DNA from 2 places in the Rhizobium sp. 25PS6 genome. Region 1 is predicted to be linked to the other one. Evidence: predicted binding sites of a transcription regulator. Region 1 holds the regulator's gene; the other holds the start of a gene.
What was found. Region 1 encodes HrcA, which represses chaperone genes, less so after heat shock. Its sites were predicted from a motif close to GTTAGCACTCNCNNNNNGNGAGTGCTAAC; they were not measured.
Positions count from the first base shown of each region.

Region 2: RWK44_RS26400 (co-chaperone GroES) is a predicted target of HrcA. The motif match lies at 7,999-8,027, and genes of this name have one in related genera.

Region 1 is NZ_JAWDIV010000010.1:138,596-148,975, reverse strand. Features, by position in the region: gene RWK44_RS16290 (DUF1150 family protein) at 1-81, opposite strand, end outside; gene RWK44_RS16285 (Hsp20 family protein) at 128-553, opposite strand; gene RWK44_RS16280 (nucleoside hydrolase) at 833-1,777, shown strand; gene grpE (nucleotide exchange factor GrpE) at 1,819-2,451, opposite strand; gene hrcA (heat-inducible transcriptional repressor HrcA) at 2,562-3,650, opposite strand; gene rph (ribonuclease PH) at 3,779-4,498, shown strand; gene RWK44_RS16260 (VOC family protein) at 4,495-4,920, shown strand; gene rdgB (RdgB/HAM1 family non-canonical purine NTP pyrophosphatase) at 4,921-5,565, shown strand; gene hemW (radical SAM family heme chaperone HemW) at 5,575-6,777, shown strand; gene RWK44_RS16245 (saccharopine dehydrogenase family protein) at 6,843-7,925, opposite strand; gene dnaA (chromosomal replication initiator protein DnaA) at 8,063-9,613, opposite strand.
Region 2 is NZ_JAWDIV010000020.1:114,518-124,897, reverse strand. Features, by position in the region: gene RWK44_RS26440 (S1C family serine protease) at 1-590, shown strand, start outside; gene RWK44_RS26435 (LacI family DNA-binding transcriptional regulator) at 660-1,673, opposite strand; gene RWK44_RS26430 (sugar phosphate isomerase/epimerase family protein) at 1,882-2,796, shown strand; gene RWK44_RS26425 (TIM barrel protein) at 2,842-3,765, shown strand; gene RWK44_RS26420 (Gfo/Idh/MocA family protein) at 3,911-5,038, shown strand; gene RWK44_RS26415 (hypothetical protein) at 5,137-5,307, opposite strand; gene RWK44_RS26410 (hypothetical protein) at 5,374-5,766, opposite strand; gene groL (chaperonin GroEL) at 5,942-7,576, opposite strand; gene RWK44_RS26400 (co-chaperone GroES) at 7,627-7,944, opposite strand; gene RWK44_RS26395 (hypothetical protein) at 8,456-8,719, shown strand; gene RWK44_RS26390 (hypothetical protein) at 8,716-9,051, shown strand; gene RWK44_RS26385 (hypothetical protein) at 9,048-9,371, shown strand; gene RWK44_RS26380 (DUF1488 domain-containing protein) at 9,362-9,637, shown strand; gene RWK44_RS26375 (transglutaminase-like domain-containing protein) at 9,666-10,380, shown strand, end outside.

The sequences.
Region 1 (10,380 bases):
TCTGATATAGGCGACCTCGCCGTTGCCGATGTGGGCAAGCTCGGATTTGGTCAAGTGAGACGTGGCTTCTTTCATCAACATTCCTGTTCCTCCGGGAGAAGGGACCAACGGTTCAACAACCGTTGTGCTACTCTGAGACCGAAATGTTAATTTTCTTGACCATGCGCGCGGGTTCCGGACGAATTAGATCGACGGAGAGCAGACCGTTCTTCAGGGCCGCACCCAGCACCTGCATGCCGTCGGCAAGAACGAAAGTACGCTGGAACTGCCGGGCGGCGATACCGCGATAGAGATAGTCCCGCTCACCCTGTTCGACCTGGCGGCCGCGGATCAGAAGCTGGTTCTCCTCAATGGAGACGTCGAGTTCCTCCTCGCTGAAGCCGGCCACGGCAAGGGTGATGCGCAGACGTTCCGGCGCGCCGCTGTCGGCGCCGATGCGTTCGATATTATAAGGCGGATATCCGTCACTCGCCTTGGAAATGCGCTCCAGCGTCTTTTCCATGGCATCGAAGCCCAGAAGCAGCGGGCTGGCGAAAGGAGTAATGCGGCTCATCTCTTTTCAAGTCCTTGATGCAAGCGACCATCCCGGACCTCAAGTGCAGCATCCGGATGCCGCTAATATGGGGACAGAATACCGGCGCCGCAAGGCATGGGCCGCGACGTGCCGGCGTCACCTCTCGATTTTAAAGTGATGGCGTCAGGCTCCTTCCTTGACAAAGCGCCTGCTGCCTCGCATCAAAACATGCCGCGCGGATTGTACTGATTTGTGACGGGACGTGAAGAAATCGGTGCATACTCCGATAACCCGCAGTGCGAGGATGGAACGATCGGAATGGCAAGCGCAAGAAAGATCATCATCGACACGGATCCAGGCCAGGACGACGCGGCCGCCATCATGCTGGCCTTCGGCAGCCCCGACGAGCTGGAGGTGCTGGGGATCACGACGGTCGCCGGCAACGTGCCGCTTTCGTTCACCAGCCGCAATGCGCGCATCGTCTGCGAACTCTGCGGCCGGACGGAGACCGAGGTTTTCGCCGGCGCCGACGCGCCGATCGCCCGCAAGCTGGTGACCGCCGAACATGTGCATGGCAAGACCGGCCTTGACGGTCCGGAACTGAACGAACCAACGATGGCGCTGCAGCCTGGCCATGCCGTCGACTTCATCATCGAGACGCTGCGCCGCGAGCCGGAAGGTACGGTGACGCTGTGCACGCTCGGGCCGCTCACCAATATCGGCATGGCCTTCCAGAAAGCGCCTGATATCGCCCCCCGCATCCGCGAACTGGTGATGATGGGCGGCGGCTTCTTCGAGGGCGGCAACATCACGCCGGCGGCCGAATTCAACATCTATGTCGACCCAGAGGCGGCCGATATCGTCTTCCGCTCAGGCGTTCCGATCGTGATGATGCCGCTTGACGTGACGCATCAATTGCTGACCCGCAAGGACCGGGTGAAGCGCATGGCCGAGATCGGCACGGCGCCGGCAAAGGCCATGGTCGAGATGCTGGAATTCTTCGAACGCTTCGACATCGAGAAATACGGTTCCGACGGCGGGCCGCTGCACGACCCGACCGTCGTCGCCTACCTGCTGAAGCCGGAGCTTTTCAAGGGCCGGGACTGCAATGTCGAGATCGAGGTCCAATCCGAACTCACGGTCGGCATGACCGTCGTCGACTGGTGGCATGTGACCGAGCGCAAGCGCAACGCCAGGGTCATGCGCCATGTCGATGCGGACGGCTTCTTCGATCTGCTGATCGAACGCTTCGCCCGCATCTAAAGCTTCGGTTTCCCTTCCTCGCGAGGAGGAAGGAAACGATCTCAGGCGTCTTTTTCGTCGAAGACAGAGTTGGTTTCGGTTTCGGCCGGCTTCGGGCCGCCCTTGGCGACACCGACCATGGCCGGGCGCAGCACGCGCTCGCCGATGGTGAAGCCTGCCTGCACGACCTGGACGACGGTGTTGTTCGGCACGTCCGGGTTCGGCACCTCGAACATCGCCTGATGGAAATTCGGATCGAACTTCTGGCCAACCGGCTCCAGCTTGCGAACGCCGTGGCGTTCCAGAGCCGACAGCATGGCACGCTCGGTCATCTCGACACCCTCGATCAGCGTGCTCAGGCCGGCATCGGCAGTAGCCTTGGTTTCCGGAGAGATGGCGTCAAGCGCGCGGCGTAGATTGTCCGAGACGGCGAGCATGTCGCGCGCGAAACCCGCGACGGAATAGGACTTGGCATCCTTCACCTCGCGCTCGGTGCGGCGGCGCAGATTGTCCATCTCGGCAGCAAGGCGCAGATAGCGGTCGCGCAGCTCGCCGTTTTCGGCTTTCAGAAGCTCGATCGGGTCCGGCTGGGCGGGCTCTTGCTGCGCAGTTTCGTTCTCGACGTAGGCGGCAGCGTCGGCTGCGGCATCGGCCGCAGTTGCGTCAGGTCCGTTTTTCGTCGTGTCATCGGTCATGACGGTCTCCGGTTGGTGTCTTCAGATGCGCCCGATATCGAGGTTTGACCGAAAAAAATCAAGTCTGCGTGACAAAGAAGCGAAAATTCCGCGTGACTGATTGCTGCGCGTCAAAGCTGATTGCGCGAAAGGCGGGAGACGAGCTGGGCTGTGTAGTCCACCATCGGCACGATGCGGGAATAATTGAGCCGCGTCGGGCCGATAACGCCGACGGCACCGACGATACGATCGTCGTCGTCACGATACGGCGCGACGATGAGCGACGAGCCGGACAGCGAGAAGAGCTTGTTTTCCGAACCGATGAAGATGCGCACGCCCGAACCGCTTTCGGCGAGATTGAGGATCTCGATCAGGCTGTCCTTCTTCTCGAGATCGTCGAACAGCAGGCGCAGCCGGTCGAGATCCTCGGCGCCGGCAAGGCCTTCGAGCAGGTTGGCGCGGCCGCGGATGATCAGCTGCGTCGGCTTCCCCTCGTCCGGGCTGCCGGCCCAGACAGCGATGCCGCGCTCGACCAGATCGCGCGACAGGGCATCGAGTTCGTGACGGACGTCGTCTTTCAGCCGGCTTAATTGTTTGCGGAGCTCCGGTAGGGTCTGGCCGGACATATGGGCATTGAGAAAATTCGCCGCTTCCGTCAGCTGCGAGGAGGTGACGCCCGCCGGCAGTTCGATGATGCGGTTTTCCACCTGATCGTGATCGCCGACGAGCACGGCCAGCGCCTTTGTCGGTTCGAGCCGGATGAACTCGACATGTTTCAGCACCGGATCGCTTTTCGAGGTGATGACGAGGCCGGCGCCGCGCGAAATTCCGGATAACATGCGGCTTGCCTCGTTCATCATCGATTCGACGGGATTGCCGCCGCTTTCGGCACGCACCTGGCGGTCGATGCTGGCGCGCTCCTCGGCGGAGAGGTCGCCGACCTGCATGAAGGCATCGACGAAGAAGCGCAGGCCGATCTGGGTCGGCAGCCGGCCGGCGCTGACATGCGGCGAATAGATCAGGCCGAGCTCTTCGAGATCGCTCATCACGTTGCGCACCGAGGCCGGGGACAGCGACATCGGCAGGATACGGGACAGGTTGCGCGAACCGAGCGGCTCGCCGCTTTCCAGATAACCTTCGACGATGCGACGAAAAATTTCCCTGGAGCGCTCGTCCAGCGCAGCTACGGCATCCGAAACCGACGTCGACCTGATGCCCATGAAGCTTTCGAACCCGTGCTGATGATACTTCCCGAAAATATAGTCAAACTAACACCCGTGGCAAAAGGGAATTTGCAAATGAGCGCCGCCAATCGTAGAAGCGGTCAAATAAACCCCAGGAGATAAGAATGCGGCCTTCAGGCAGAAAGATCGACCAGATGCGCAAGGTCTCGTTCGAGCGCAATTTTTCCAAGCATGCGGAAGGCTCCTGCCTGGTGAAGTTCGGCGATACGCATGTGCTCTGCACGGCGAGCCTCGAAGAAAAGACGCCGCCATGGCTGCGCAATACCGGCAAGGGCTGGGTCACGGCCGAATACGGCATGCTGCCGCGGGCGACCGGCGAACGCATGAAGCGCGAGGCCGCCGCCGGCAAGCAGGGCGGCCGCACCCAGGAAATCCAGCGGCTGATCGGCCGGTCGCTGCGCGCCGTCGTCGACCTGCAGGCGCTCGGCGAACGGCAGATCACGCTCGATTGCGATGTCATCCAGGCCGATGGCGGCACGCGGACAGCGTCGATCACCGGCGGCTGGATCGCGCTTTACGACTGCCTGAAATGGATGGAAAGCCGCAACATGATCAAGGTCGACCGGGTCCTGAAGGATCATGTCGCCGCCATCTCCTGCGGCATCTTCGCCAGCCAGCCGGTGATCGATCTCGACTACATCGAGGATTCCTCGGCCGAGACCGATGCGAACTTCGTCATGACCGGCACCGGCGGGATTGTCGAGATCCAGGGCACGGCCGAAGGCACGCCGTTCAGCGAAGGCGAATTCACCTCGCTGATGCAGCTTGCCAGAAACGGCATCGGCGAACTCGTGGCGCTGCAGAAGCAAGCCGTCGAAGGATGAACCCCATGCTGGAAGGCATGTTGGAAACGGCGCTCTATGCGCGGGATCTCGATAAGGCCGAGACGTTTTACGAAGACGTTCTCGGGCTTGAAAAGATCGCCCGCGCCGCCAACCGGCACGTCTTCTTCCGCTGCGGGCCTGGCGTTCTGTTGATCTTCAATCCCGAAGAAACGGTGAAGCCGCCGGCGCCTGAAGCACTGCAGGTACCGCCGCACGGCACGAGCGGCCAGGGCCATGCCTGTTTCCGGGTGTCCGGCCGCAATATCGATGCCATGGCCGAACGGCTGACGGCGGCGGGCGTGGCGATCGAATCCGAAGTGCGCTGGCCGAACGGCGGCCGCTCGATCTATTTCCGCGATCCTGCCGGCAACAGCCTGGAATGCGCGGAGGCTAAAATCTGGGGCATCGAACAGGACATCTGAATGCGCAAGCTTGAAACGAAGACCATCGTCGTCGCCAGCCACAATGCGGGCAAGATTCGCGAGATCCAGGAATTGATCGGGCCGCTCGGCTTCACCGCCAAATCGGCCGCCGAGCTGAATTTCGTCGAACCGGATGAGACGGGCACGAGCTTCGAGGAGAATGCGACGATCAAGGCAATCGCCTCGGCCAATGCCGCCGGCATGCCGGCGCTGTCGGACGATTCCGGGCTGGTGGTCGACGCACTCGGCGGCGATCCCGGTGTCTACACCGCCAATTGGGCGGAGACATCAGACGGCACGCGCGATTTCGACATGGCGATGACCAAGGTGGAAAAGGCGCTGCAGGATGCCGGCGCGACAAAGCCGGAACTGCGCAGGGCGCGTTTCATCAGCGTGCTCTGCCTTGCCTGGCCGGACGGGCATACGGAGCTGTTTCGCGGCGAGGTGGAAGGCAGCGTCGTCTGGCCGCCGCGCGGCACGCAGGGCTTCGGCTACGATCCGGTCTTCCAGCCCGAGGGCTACGACATCACCTTCGGCGAAATGAGCGGCGAGGAAAAACACGGCTGGAACATCGGTAAGCCGCAAGCGCTGTCGCACCGGGCCCGCGCCTTCAAACTCTTTGTCGAAACCTGCCTGGAGGCATAAGGTCAGTCCGTGGACAATTTCGACACGCCAAGCACCTCGCGCGATGCGGCCCTGCTGCCCGATACCGGCGAGCCGGGCTTCGGCGTCTATGTGCATTGGCCCTTCTGCGCGGCGAAGTGTCCCTATTGCGACTTCAACAGCCATGTGCGCCACCAGCCGGTGGATCAGGAGCGCTTTACAGCGGCCTTCCTGAAGGAGATGGCGGCAGTCCGGGCGATCAGCGGCCCGAAGACGGTGACGAGCATCTTCCTGGGGGGCGGCACACCCTCGCTGATGAAGCCGGAAACGGTCTCCGCCATTCTCGACGGCATAGCGCGGCACTGGCATGTGCCTGATGGCATCGAGATCACCATGGAGGCCAACCCTTCGAGCGTCGAGGCCGAACGCTTCCGCGGCTACCGGGCAGCCGGCGTCAATCGCGTCTCGCTCGGCGTGCAGGCGCTGAACGACCGGGATCTGAAATTCCTCGGCCGGCTGCATGATGTCGCCGACGCGCTGAAGGCGATAAGGCTGGCGCGCGACATCTTTCCGCGCATGTCCTTCGATCTGATCTATGCCCGGCCGGAGCAGACGGTCGAGGAGTGGGAAAAGGAGCTGAAGGAGGCGATCTCCTATGCGGTCGACCATCTTTCGCTCTATCAGCTGACCATTGAGGAGGGCACGCCCTTCTACGGCCTGCACAAGGCCGGCAAGCTGATCGTACCGGACGGCGAGCAATCGGCAGTGCTCTACGAGGCGACGCAGGAGATCACCGCGCGCGAGGGCATGCCGGCCTATGAGGTTTCCAATCATGCCCGGCCTGGGGCCGAAAGCCGGCACAACCTGACCTACTGGCGCTACGGCGATTATGCCGGCATCGGCCCAGGCGCCCACGGCCGGCTGACGCGTGGCACCGAGAAGCTCGCAACGGCGACCGAGCGCAAGCCGGAAACCTGGCTCGACATGGTCGAGCGCGACGGGCACGGCATTCTCGACGAGGAGCGGCTCGGCTTCGAGGAACAGTCCGACGAGCTGCTGCTGATGGGGCTGCGGCTGAGAGAAGGCGTCGATCTGGCCCGCTGGCAGCAGCTTTCCGGCCGCGACCTCGACCCGAAACGCGAGGAATTCCTGCTCGAACACAAATTCATCGAGCGGATCGGCAATTCACGCCTGCGCTGCACGCCCTCAGGCATGCTGATTCTCGATTCCGTCGTCGCCGATCTCGCCTGCTGATATCATAAGACGAATGGATTTGCAGCGCGACGGCATCGATGTTGCCGCCGTGCCGGAAGGCAGTCTCAGCCGTGGCTGGTGGCACCGGCCTTGAAGAGGCTGCCGGTCGGTGTCTTCAAAAACATCTCCAGCGGAATATGCTCCTGGTGCAGGAAGCCGGTCGCCGGCAACAGGCCGTCGCGGACCATCTCGATGACAGCGACGACGGAGGCTGACGTCGTCCAGGCGATCGCCGTGCGGCGCGCCCCGGCAATCTCGATCGGGTAATAGGCGCGCACGAATTCCTTGCGGCGCAGGCCGCCATTCTCGGTGCCCTCGGCGGCGACATGGACATAGACGACATCGTCTTCAACCGGCGGCTTGGCATTGGTCAGGATCTCGCCGGCGAGCTTGCGCTTGTCGCGCATCAACAGCTCGTGGAAGAAGAAGTTCATCAGCTCCATATGGCCGGGATACCGCATGGTCTTGTAATCGAGATTGTCGATCTTGCCGAGCATGGTGTCGCACATGGTGCCAAGGCCGCCGGACGTCGTGAAGGCTTCGAGCTTGACGCCGCCGACATAGACGGTCTCATGCCATTCCATCGGCGAGACGAGCTTGCGCACACCGCCCTCGATGACCTCACAGTCGTTCAGATATTCGTTGACGACGCCCTCAGGCGACCAGTTGAAGGCGTAGCCGAGCAGTCCGGTCGGATGCTGCGGCAGAGCGCCGACGCGCATGCGGATCGACCGGCAGCGATCGAAGCCATCGGCCAGGCTTGCGCCGACGATGCCGACGAAACCGGGCGCCAGGCCGCATTGCGGCGCCATCAGGCCGCGCGCCGTCTTCGACAGCTCGATAATGAAATTGGTTGTGGGAACGTCTTCGGTCAGATCGAAATAATGAATACCGGCAAGATGGGCGGCACGCGCCAGCTCAATGTTCAAATGATAGGGCAGGCAGGAGAGCACCGCCTCGACATTCGAGAGCAGTTCGCCGATCACTTGCGGATCGGAGATATCGCCGGTGCGGCACTTGAAGGGGACGTCGCTCAGCGGCAACTGCGCGTCGACCCCGATGACCTCGAAGCCGCCTTCATGCAACAGCGTCGCCGCCAGCCGTCCGACCTTGCCCAGGCCGAGAACGGCGATCTTTTCGAAACTCATTCATTCCTCCCACGCGCCGTTTTGGCGCTTCAGTCTTTGACATGCACGTCATGCGCGGGAGGTATAGAATAAAAAACTTATAAAGGAAAACAGCCGGAATCACTTCCGGCCGTGGATTTTTCGGAAAAACTAGGCGATTATTCGTTGATCAGGCGCTTCAGAAGCTCGACTTCATGCGAAAGCTTGGTGTCTCCCGAAATCAGCTCCTCGATCTTGCGCACGGCATGCAAAACGGTCGTGTGATCGCGCCCGCCGAACCGGCGGCCGATCTCCGGGAAGGAGCGCGGCGTCAGCGTCTTCGACAGATACATGGCGATTTGGCGCGGTTTGACGATGACGCGGGTGCGGCGGTTCGACACCAGTTCCTGGCGCGAGACGTTGTAGTGCCTTGCGACGATGCGCTGGATATCCTCGATGCGCACACGGCGGGGCTCGCCGGAGCCGACCAGATGGGCGAGCAGCTCGTCGACGCGTTCAATCGACAGGTTCGGCTCGAAGGAGCGGCGGAAGACCAACTGGTTGAAAGCGCCTTCGAGTTCGCGGCCGCTGGCCGTGACGTTTCGGGCGACGTGCTGGAGCAGTTCGGCCGGAATTTCGAGCGACGGATCTTCGAGCCGGGCGACAGCAAGGCGACGCTTGAGGATTTCGAGACGCATCTCGTAATCCGGCGCGTCGAATTCGATCGCCACACCGCCCTGCAGGCGCGAGCGAACGCGGGGATCGAGCGACTCCAGCTCCCAGGGCGCACGGTCGGCAGCAACAACGACCTGCTTGGCGCTGTCGAGCAGCATGTTCAGGAGATGGCAGAATTCATGCTGGATCATCTTGCCCTGCAGGAACTGCATGTCGTCGATAATCAGGAGATCGATGTTGCGCAGCGAATCCTTCAGCGTCAGCGCATCATTGTCGCGGATCGCGGTGGCGAAGCGCCACATGAAATATTCGGCAGTCAGATAGACTACGCGCAGAGCCCGCGGGTTCTGCACCGCCGCATTGGCGACCGCCTGCAGCAGGTGGGTCTTGCCGAGACCGACGGTCGAATGGATGAAGAGCGGGTTGAAGCGCACGGCGCCCTGACCGGCTTCCGCGATCGTCTTTGCAGCCGCAAGTGCTACCCGGTTGGAGCTGCCTTCGACGAAGGTGTCGAAGGTAAAGCGGGAGTCAAGTGGCGAACCGAAGAGCGGCGAGCCAAAGCTTGCGGGCCTTGCGGCGGCAACAGCCGAAACCGCCTGCTGGACGGCCTGACCGGCCGGCTGCGCGCTTGTCGGGCGGCGCATCTGCGCGGGGGCGGCTGGTTCCGGCGCGACCGCCTCATCGAGTGCCTTCGTGCCGTGGCGCGTTGCCGTGCGCACCAGGACTTCGATTTTCAGAATTTCCGGATCTTCGGCCTGGAACAGACCGGTGATGAGATCGAGATAACGATTGTTGATCCACGACTTCAGGAAGGTCGTGGGAACCGAAAGGCGAACGACGCTCTTCGATACCGAATGCAGCTTCAGCCTGGCAAACCAGCTGGCATAGACGTCAGGACCGACCTGGGCCTTCAAGCGCGCGCTGACGCGCTCAAACAAAATGCTCTGCTTCATTTCCGCCTTTGCTTCGCCCACTTCGAGGCGAATGGATCCGAACGTCTGCGGTGCCGCATCCCCATTGTCGAGCCCGCCCGTCGTCATCGTATTCATCTGCATAATGCCGCCTTTCAATTCCACCGGGCGGCATCCGCTAAAACAGCCGCCCGATCAATCCCCGCTTTGGCGGGCTGACGGATCCTCATGAGCCGCTCGCCTGCCGGTTCACTCAAAAACACTGGCCCCTCAACGGGACCGACGCAGAACTCCGTTGCAGGGGCCGCATTCATGCGGCAACCTTCATCGGTTTTCCGTGTCAGGCTGGCGGTCGAACCTCGTTTTCGGCCGACCAGCCCGAACGCAATATTGCTTTACCTTCTCCGGCGGCCTCGCCTTAAACGTGTGGCCACTAAAGACACAAAACATCCCCGCTCCGTAACAGCCACGTTACGGCTCAAATCCGTCGAGTGCTTGAAAAAACGGAAGCGCAGGGCTCCGTAACAAAAGGCACAAACTCATCGCCCTGCCGACGTGGCAGTTAAAACCGAGCCTCTGCAGGTGATGTCCGCGCCCTCTGTTGGAAGCCATTTAGGCAGGATCAAACGGCAATATCAACGATGAATTTTAGGCAAAATTAACAAGCGGCCATTGACTCCGCCTGCCCTTTTCGGGCGTCACACTAACGTCAAAAAAGAATCGCAGTTGAATCAAAGAGATTCCCCCGTTCGGGCTATTTTGACACGCATTGAAAGAAAAAAAATAAAATCCTCTTGACTCCCCTGTAGTTCGGGAAGCTTGGGGCAGAGTCGCGCAGCGCAAAAGCATCCTTGCGCAAGCCATTGTTTTCTAACACTTTTTCCTGTCATGGCGCTGACACGAAACAGTCG
Region 2 (10,380 bases), on a different contig from region 1:
ATCCCGTCGTGCTGGCCGATGGCATCGGAGAATTCGTCGAGGCAAATATCGTCGCCCGGCAGGAATTTGCCGGCTATTGGGAATATCTGCTCGACGAGGCGATTTTCACAGCACCAGCCCATCCCTCATGGGGCGGCGCGGCCCTGATCGGTTCGGACGGCAGGCTTCTCGGCATCGGTTCGCTTCGCCTGCAAATGAGCCATGGCGACGAGGTTGCCGATATCAATATGGTCGTGCCGATCGACCTTTTGCCGCCGATCCTCGACGATCTCTTGAACCGGGGCCAGGTCAACAAGCCGCCGCGGCCCTGGCTTGGCGCCTTCTCCGCCGAGAGCAATGGCGGCGTGGTGGTCATGAGCGTGGCCGAAGACGGCCCGGCCGCCCAGGCGGGCCTGCGTCAAGGCGATATCATTTCGGAGATCCGCGACGAAGAGGTCGATGGCCTGGCCGATTTCTATCGCAAGCTCTGGAGCAGCGGCCCCGCCGGCGCCGAGATCCCCATGCGGATCCTCAGGAACGGCCGGGAAGCCTGGCTGCGCATCAAGTCCGCCGACCGCAACAGCTTTCTTAAGAAACCGCAGCTGCAGTAAGGTTACGCCAGCGTCGTGAAAGTCGCTGGCGCTCATTCGAGCGGATTGTCCGGGCATCCTTATCCCGACTCAGAGATTTTCCGGCGTGATCGTCAGGAAGCGAACCGGCTCGGCGCTGACTTCCACCTCGATGAGACCCAGCCTGTTCAGGGCAAGGTCTATCGATCGCCTCGCCTGCACTTCCGGCGCCTGGTCGAGCACGATCGACATGATGCCGCGGCTGAGATAGTCCTGCGTCTCTCCCGTCAATTCGTGGCCGACCCAGAACGGCCGCCCAGCCTTGTTTGCCTCGAGCACCCTGGCAACACCCTTGTTGTCGCCGCCGGCACTATAGACGCCAATGATGCCGGGTTCGCGCCGGAGCGCCGCTTGCAGCAGTTCGATGGCATTGTGCTCGTCATCGAGGTCGAGCATGACCTCAAGGAAACGATGTTCGTTTGAACCCTCGTTCGAAGCGTTGTCCGCGAGATAGTTGGAGAAGCCGCGGATCCGCTCCTTATGGTTCTCATAGGCGCCGCTGTGGCAGAGAGCGACGAACGAACCGGGGCGCCGCGCCAGCATGCCCGACATATAGTGAGCCGCGGTGCGTCCGGCGGCATAGTTGTCGATGCCGACATAGGGCAGTTCGGGCGCCGGGCGGGTCATGATCTGGACGACGGGAATGCCGAGACCGGCCGCCTTCCGCACGCTGGTGACGACATCGGCATGGTCGGGCGCAACCACAATCAGCGCCGACCGGCGTGCCGCCGGGTTGGCGATGTAACGGGCGAATTGCGCCGGCTCGTTCTCGCGGACGAAGGTGCGGTGAACGACAATGCTGTCGTCGAGCGAGGCGGCAATGCGCTCGAACGCCCGGTTCAGACGCGAATAGAAGCTGGTCTCCGGACGAACGAGGATGACCTCTATCCGGATCAGGCCGCGATGGGCGACCGGCAGGCTCTGCCGGTATTCAAGCCGTCTTGCCGCCAGGAAGACTTTCTCCACCGTCTCCGGCCGCACGCCGCCGCGGCCGTTGAGGACGCGCTCGACGGTCGCGGTGCCAACGCCGGCTTGGCTTGCGACATCCTTCAAAGTCACCTTCATCAGGGCTCACTCACTCCCAAAGCTGACACAGCAGAGCATCGGCACGCTGCGTCGTCAATGATCAAATTTGATCAAGGAAGCATTGGAGCATTGGGGCACTGCAGCAGTATCGTGCTGGCAATCCGGGAGGAGCACCGGACGTCCGAAACAAACGAGATCAAGGATCACCCGCCGGCCCGATGCGGCCGAGGGATGACGGAGGAACCAGATGAAGATCGCACTCGACCCGCATATGCACCGTCACCTCAACCTGCGCGACCTCTGCCGCAAGGCGGCGGAACTCGGCTATGAGCATATCGAGCTTTCACCACGCGACGATTTCCTGCCCTGGTGGGTGCGCCCGCGGGCACACAAGGAACGCATCGCGGAATTCAAGTCGGCCCTGAAGGATCACGGCGTCCAGCTCGCTTCGATCCTGCCGATGTACCGCTGGGCGAGCCCGCATGAGGACGAGCGGCAGGCGGCGGTGCGCTACTGGAAGGAAGCGATCGCAATCGCGGCCGAGATGGGCTGCGATACGATGAACTCGGAATTCGGCCGCGGACCGTCGCCGGATCGCAGCCACCGCGCCAGCTGCTGCGGCGGCATGCATACCCACGAGCACAGCGAAGCTGCCTGGTGGCGCTCGATGGAAGAGCTCGTTCCGGTGTTCGATCGCGAGGGCGTCACGCTCAACATGGAGCCGCATCCGGAAGACTGGTGCGAGACGCTGCATCCGGCGATCGACATGCTGAAGACCATCGGCTCGAAGAACGTCAAATTCCTCTATTGCGCGCCGCATACCTTCTATTTCGGTGACGACATGGCGCGGATGATCCGCGATGCCGGCCCGCTAATCGCCCATGTGCATGTGGCCGATACCTATAACCACAAGGCGTCGTCAGGGCTGCGCTACATCATCAATCCGCCGGGCGCGAAGGTCACCATCCATCAGCACATGGATATGTACCAGGGCGAGATCAATTGGGATGTCTTCTTCTCCTCGCTCGCCGCGGTCGGGTTCGACGGCATCATCACCGCCTGCGTCTTCGGCTGGGAGGAGCGTGCCGATGATTCCGGCCGCTTCATGCGCTCCGAAATCCAGAAATACGTCGACAAATACTGGCCCGGGAAACTTGGCTGATCGTCAACATCCACCCGGCACCACCACTTTTCAGGAATAAAACCCGTGACCATCACGATTACGACAGCCCCCTGCTGCTGGGGCGTTGATGACGTCAACAATCCAAACCTTCCCGCCTGGGAGCGCGTCTTCGACGAGGCGACGGCGGCTGGTTATGGCGGCCTCGAACTCGGGCCGTACGGTTACGTGCCGCTCGATGATGCGCTCGTCGCAAAGGCGCTCACCGAGCGCAATCTCTTCATCGTCGCCGGCACGATCTTCGACGATCTGGTCTCGCCTGAAAATCGGGAGACATTGCTGCGGCAGACGGAGGAAATCTGCGCCGTCATCACCAGGCTGCCGCAGCCGGAACAGGTGGAAGGCCAGCGGTTCAGGACGCCCTATCTCACGGTCATGGACTGGGGGCACGACGAGCGGGACTATGCCGCTGGCCATTCGGATCGTGCGCCGCGCCTCGACGACACGGCCTGGACCGGGATGGTCGCGAACATCACGGCGATCGCCGAACTCGCGGCGCGTAAATACGGCGTGCGCGCCGTCATCCACCCGCATGCGGGCGGCTATATCGAATTCGCCGATGAGATCGAGCGGGTGGCAGGTGACATTCCGCAGGAGATCGCCGGCTTCTGCCTCGACACCGGCCATAGCTATTATGCCGGCATGGATCCCGTGGAGATGCTTCGCCGCTATGCCGACAGGCTCGACTACGTCCACTTCAAGGACATCGACCAGACCGTCTTCGACCGTGTGCTTGGCGAGAAGATCCGCTTCTTCGATGCATGCGGACAGGGCGTCATGTGCCCGATCGGCCGCGGCGTCATCGATTATCCCGCCGTCAAGCGAACGCTCGAGGAGATCGGCTATCACGGCTTCATCACCGTCGAGCAGGAGCGCGATCCATTCAATGTCGCCGGCAGCCTCGAAGACGTGAAGCAAAACCGCGATTACCTCAGGTCGGTCGGGTTCTAGAGCGTTTCCGTTTTTCTTCGAAACACGGAAACGCTCCATCTCTCTGTTTTGCGCAATTCCGGACACAAAAACCGCTGCGCACTTTTGCTGGAACTGCTGGGGAAAAACTGTGACGAATAACAGGAAAAAGCCGATCCGCTGGGGCATGGTCGGCGGCGGCAGAGGCAGCCAGATCGGCTATATTCATCGCTCGGCGGCGCATCGCGACGACGTCTTTGCCCTTGCGGCGGGCGCCTTCGATATCGATCCCGAACGCGGCCGCGCCTTCGGCATCGATCTCGGGCTCGACGAAGCCAGGAGCTACCGGGACTATGCGGCGATGTTTGCGACTGAGGCCGGGCGGGCCGACGGCATCGAGGCCGTGTCGATCGCAACACCCAACAACACCCATTTCGCGATCTGCAAGGCAGCGCTCGAACATGACCTGCATGTGATCTGCGAAAAGCCGCTCTGCTTCACGACCGCCGAGGCCGAGGAACTGAAGGCGCTTTCCCAGACGCGCGGCCGTATCGTCGGCGTGACCTATGGTTATGCCGGCCATCAGATGATCGAGCAAGCGCGTGCCATGGTCCGGAATGGCGATCTCGGCGAGGTCCGAATCGTCAACCTGCAATTCGCCCATGGCTTCCATAGTGCTGCGGTGGAGGAGCAGAACCCTGCGACGCGCTGGCGCGTCGATCCAAAATTCGCAGGCCCCAGCTATGTGCTCGGCGATGTCGGAACCCACCCGCTTTATATCGCCAAGGTCATCCTACCGCACCTGAAGATCAAGCGGCTGCTCTGCACCCGCCAGAGCTTCGTCAAAAGCCGCGCGCCGCTCGAAGACAATGCGGTGACCCTGATGGAATATGACAATGGCGCGATCGCCACTATCTGGTCGAGCGCCGTCAATGCCGGCTCCATGCATGGCCAGAAGATCCGCATCGTCGGCTCGAAGGCCAGTATCGAATGGTGGGACGAGCGGCCGAACCAGCTCTCCTACGAGATCCAGGGCGAACCGGCCCGCATTCTCGAGCGCGGCATGGACTATCTCTATACCGAGGCCAGGATCGACGACCGGATCGGCGGCGGTCACCCGGAAGGTCTCTTCGAAGCCTGGGCGAACCTCTATCGCCGATTCGGCTTTGCCATCAACAAAGAGCGCGGCCTCGCTCCTGCGGGGATCGAAGACCTCGTCTTTCCCGATGTCGATGCCGGACTGGAAGGGGTCCGCTGGGTGGAAAACTGCGTGCGTTCCGCCGACGCGGGTGGGATCTGGCTGGATTATCGCTAGGTCTTCAAGAGCCCCGGCGCAGCTCTTTCTCAGATCGCGCCCTGTGCCCGCTTCGCACTTGTTGCGCTGGAGGCATGTTCAAGGACATCAGTCCACACTCAGATAAGCGGATCGTCGTCTTCCGGCGCCTGCGGCGCGCGGCGACGCGTGCTGTCGTTGGCGGCTTTCTTAGGCCCGTCGGCGGCTGCCTCAGGGACTTTCTTGACGCTTTCGCCGCCGGCGTCTTCTGCGGCTGGCTTTGGGTCGCTCTTTTTCACGAAACGGATCATAGGTCATTTCCTGCTTCAACAGTGGGAGCGCTCCGCACGTATATCGGAGCGCTCTGGAAAACGGTGTCAGACGGCAAGCGCCGTGGCGCAGCCTTGAACACTTCGGCTATCGGCTGAAGTCTGCCCAGGCATGGTCGCCCAACCGCCGGCCTCAACGAACTGACGCTGCTTGTAGCCTTCGGTAATCGCCTTGAACTCGATCAGTTTAGCGCTCGCATCCGGCGCCGCCTTGAATCGCTCGACGCAAATGGCCGACGCCAGTTCTCCGCGTGCGGTGTCGCCGGCGGCGGCTGCCGCTTTGCTTGATGTGCCGCCGGTTACCCAACCTCCCCAGCTGAATCCGATAATCATCGTGGCGATCGCCGTGGCGACGCAGGCCCAGGCGAGAAGCGTCTTGGATGGCTGGTAACTGTCGAAACGCTGGGTAATCGATGTCTTGCTGCTGCTCTGCACGGACATTGGAATTCTCCCTGTCTGTTGTTCGGGTTGTGCCGTCCGGCGACGCCGGACCGGTTCAAGCTGGCCTTAGAACAGGATGATTTTAGGCCGGGTCTAAAATCTGAATCCTGTTCTACATTAAATAGTTAGAGCATGATGTCGTCCGAAAACCGCTGACACTTTTCGGCATCATGCTCTAGTATCCCATAGCGCCCATGCCGCCATTTCCGGCCGCAGGCGCAGAATTTTTCGCGGGAATGTCGGCGATCATCACCTCGGCGGTGATCAGCAGCGCCGCGATCGAGCCGGCGTCCTGCAGAGCAGTGCGCACGACCTTGGCAGGATCGACGATGCCGGCCTCGATCATATCGACATAGGTCTCCGTCTGTGCGTCGAAGCCCTGATTGTGATCATTGCTGCCGGCGAGTTTTCCGACGACAATGGAGCCCTCGAACCCGGCATTGTCGGCGATCTGCCGGATCGGGGCTTCGAGCGCCCTGAGCACGATCGAGATGCCCGCCGTCACATCGGCGTTCTCCCCCGTCAGTCCCGTCAGCGCCGACTTCGCGCGCAACAGTGCCACGCCGCCGCCGGGCACGATGCCCTCTTCGACCGCCGCACGGGTGGCGTTCAGCGCATCGTCGATGCGGTCTTTCTTTTCCTTGACCTCCGTCTCGGTCGCGCCGCCGACGCGGATGACCGCGACGCCGCCGGCGAGTTTCGCCAGGCGTTCCTGCAGTTTTTCCTTGTCGTAGTCGGAGGTGGTGTCTTCGATCTGCGCCTTGATCTGCTGGATGCGCGCCTGGATGGCCGCTTTCTCGCCGGAGCCGTCGATGATCGTGGTGCTTTCTTTGTCGATCAGCACACGTTTGGCGTGGCCGAGCATATCGAGCGTGACGTTCTCGAGCTTGATGCCGAGATCCTCGGAAATCATCTGGCCGGCGGTCAGCACGGCAATGTCTTCGAGCATCGCCTTGCGGCGATCGCCGAAGCCCGGCGCCTTGACGGCTGCGACCTTCAGGCCGCCGCGCAGCTTGTTGACGACCAGCGTCGCCAGCGCCTCGCCTTCGACGTCCTCCGAGATGAGCAGCAGCGGTTTGCCGGTCTGTACGACGGCTTCCAGGATCGGCAGCATCGCCTGCAGGCTGCCGAGTTTCTTCTCGTGAACGAGGATATAGGGCTCCTCCAGTTCCACGCGCATCTTCTCGGCATTGGTGACGAAATAGGGCGAGAGATAGCCACGATCGAACTGCATGCCCTCGACGACATCGAGTTCGGTTTCGGCGGTTCGCGCCTCTTCGACGGTTATGACGCCCTCATTGCCGACCTTGTCCATTGCCCTGGCGATCATCTCGCCGATGGTGGCGTCGCCATTGGCGGCAATGGTGCCGACCTGTGCGATCTCGCCTGACGATTTGACCTTCATCGCCCTCGCCTTGATTTCCTTGACGACGGCGATAACGCCGAGATCGATGCCGCGCCTCAGATCCATCGGGTTCATGCCGGCAGCGACGAGCTTTGCGCCTTCGCGGAAGATGGAGGCGGCGAGCACCGTTGCCGTCGTCGTGCCGTCGCCGGCAAGATCATTGGTCTTCGATGCCACCTCGCGCACCATTTGCGCGCCCATGTTCTCGAACTTGTCTTCGAGCTCGATCTCCTTGGCGACGCTGACGCCGTCCTTGGTGATGCGCGGTGCGCCATAGGCCTTGTCGATGACGACGTTGCGACCCTTCGGGCCAAGCGTCACCTTGACGGCGTTGTTGAGCAATTCGACGCCGCGCAGCAGGCGGTCGCGCGCGTCGGTAGAGAACCTGATTTCCTTGGCAGACATGATATTTCTTCCCAGTTCGGTCTTGAGTTGCGGGTCACAAATTCGACCCCTCAGGCGGCTTTGCCGGCAGCCGCTTCGGTCTTTTCGACGATGCCCATGATGTCGGTCTCCTTCATGATCAGAAGGGTTTCGCCATCGATCGTGACCTCGGTCCCCGACCATTTTCCAAACAGAATGAGATCACCGACCTCGACATCGAGCGGGACGAGATTGCCGCTTTTGTTGCGCAGGCCCGGGCCGACTGCGACCACTTCGCCTTGCTGCGGCTTCTCCTTGGCGGTGTCTGGAATGATGATCCCGCCCTTGGATTTGACATCGCCTTCCGCACGTCGAATGACGACGCGGTCGTGAAGTGAACGGAATTTCATAGAGGGTCTTTCTGCTGCCGGCGCGTAGGGCGGCTGCAATTCATAAATAGCACTCGTGGCACTCGATTGATAGGAGTGCCAAGAAATATTGTTCGCACGGGGAACTTCTGGAAAAATTTAGGAAATAAATTTGAACGGATATTTTGCAATAATCAGAAAATGAAGAGAATTTTTACGACACCGCACCTAATTTTATTTAAATGGTTATCGAGTTAATTTGGCGTTTTTCATAGATAAATTCGAATTTATCTTGATTTAAACTCAATCGAGGCGCAATGATAGGCCTCGTCGATTTGGCCGACTTGGCTTCGCGGTGTCAGAGAACTACGACCCGCCATCACCACCGAATTTTCGATAGCAATTTGTGACGTCGTTCTGGCGTCGATTTCGCCTATTCCGATCCGGAATGAGCTTGGCGCTGACCGCGGATGTACCGGCAGCCTCGAGTTCGTCCGGTTCGGAACTCAACGATACAGGAAACGCATCGGCGCTTCCTGCGGAGGCCTCAGCCGTGACCAGTCGCACCACACAAACAGTCGTCCGCTTTTCATCCCCATTCCACCTGCCCGGTTTCGACGGGGCGCAGCCAGCCGGAGAATACCGCGTCGATTATGACGAGGAATTGATCGATAGCGTTTCCAGGCTTGCCTGGCTAAGGGTCGGCGCCTTCATCCACCTGCCGGCAATCGCCGCGCAGAGTTCGACGCAGCAGATGATGCCTATCCACCTGTCAGATCTCGAAACCGCGCTCGAAAAGGACCACAAACCGTCATGACCGCTACGCGCATCCCGCAACGCAATGGACGCTCGATCCGGCGCGAGGCAGCAACACATATCTTCAAGGTTGGACAGACTGTCCGGGTGAAGGACGGGTTCCTGGTCGTTCCCTCCAAGCTCCCCGAGACATACCGCATTACCGCCACGCTGCCTCTGAGAGGAAATGTGCTGCAATACCGCATCCGCAGTGACGATGAACGTCATGAGCGGGTCGCGACGGAAGACAGCCTGGAACTGGTAAACCTATCGCCCGCCGGCAGCGGCGCAACACTGATCGAGAGGACGTTTGGCCATGGCCACGGCCCGAATGACGAAAGGTTGACATCGTGAACAGCCATGAAGACGAAGCCGAACGAAGACGGAATGCCTTTGCCGTCGGCACATGGGAAAACAAATGTGGCGCTTCCGGCCGCTACTCCATGGAGATCGAACACGACCGCCGGATCGAATCCGCCCGTTCGTGGACCGTCTATCGTGTCTCAGCAGGCGTTCCAGTGCACTCCGAGCATGCCGTGACAGGCAAGAGCCGTCCGCAGGCCGGGAAAGACATGATGTCCTTCAATCTTCTCAACATAGGATACCGGAAGGAATGGCTGAGGCTGTCGGACGCCGCCCGGAGTGAAACTCCGCCGGTTCAACCATGGCGCTAGCCTTCCTGAACCAAAGCCGCAGCTTCGATGCGGCGAGAAATGCTGTGCGCTTCGTCGGCCATGACGGCATGTTCCAGGTGTTGTTCTTCATCGAGATTGGCGCACTGGCGAAATCCGACACCACATTGCAAAGAACCGAGCCTTCGGAAACGAGGTGGCTTTCGTCTTTCGATGCCCTGCGTAACTCCATTCAGGACGTGGCACACAAAGCCTATTCCTACCGCCGCCGCGCCTTTTATACTCTAACTGCGGCGGATTTCCGCTAGCGGGATCCGGACGCGCGAGAAACGATCCATGTTGATCCGTTACGGCTATGAAATCACGCTGACCTGCCCGCAGCCGACCGCATTGGTGTGCCTGTTGTCGGTTCATGATGATCGTGCGGCCGACATCAGAATTCCGGAAACGGTCTTCACCACGCCCGATGTTCCCACATCGACTTATCGCGATCTCTTCGGCAACCGCTGTCTTCGGCTGGTCGCCCCAGCGGGCGACCTGACCATATGGGGCGATGCGACGATCGAAGACGATGGCAAACCGGACAGGTCGCTGCCAGGCGCCAGGGAGTTCCCGGTTTCGGAGTTGCCGGATGATTGCCTCGTCTACCTGATGGGCAGCCGCTATTGCGAGACGGATCGCCTCAGTCAAATTGCGTGGGATATGTTCGGCACCGTCTCACCCGGCTGGGGCCGCGTTCAGGCGATCTGCGACTTCGTTCACGGCCATATCCAATTCGACTATATGCAGGCGCGATCGACGCGGACAGCCTTCGAGGCCTTTCACGAACGTGTCGGCGTCTGTCGCGACTTTGCGCATCTCGCGGTGGCGTTGTGCCGGTGCCTCAACATTCCCGCCCGATATATCAATGGCCATCTCGGCGACATCGGTATTCCCGTCGTCGACCCGATGGACTTCAGCGCCTGGATCGAGGTCTTCCTCGACGGTGCATGGCATACATTCGATCCGCGCAACAACACGCCGCGGATCGGTCGTATCATCGTCGCACGCG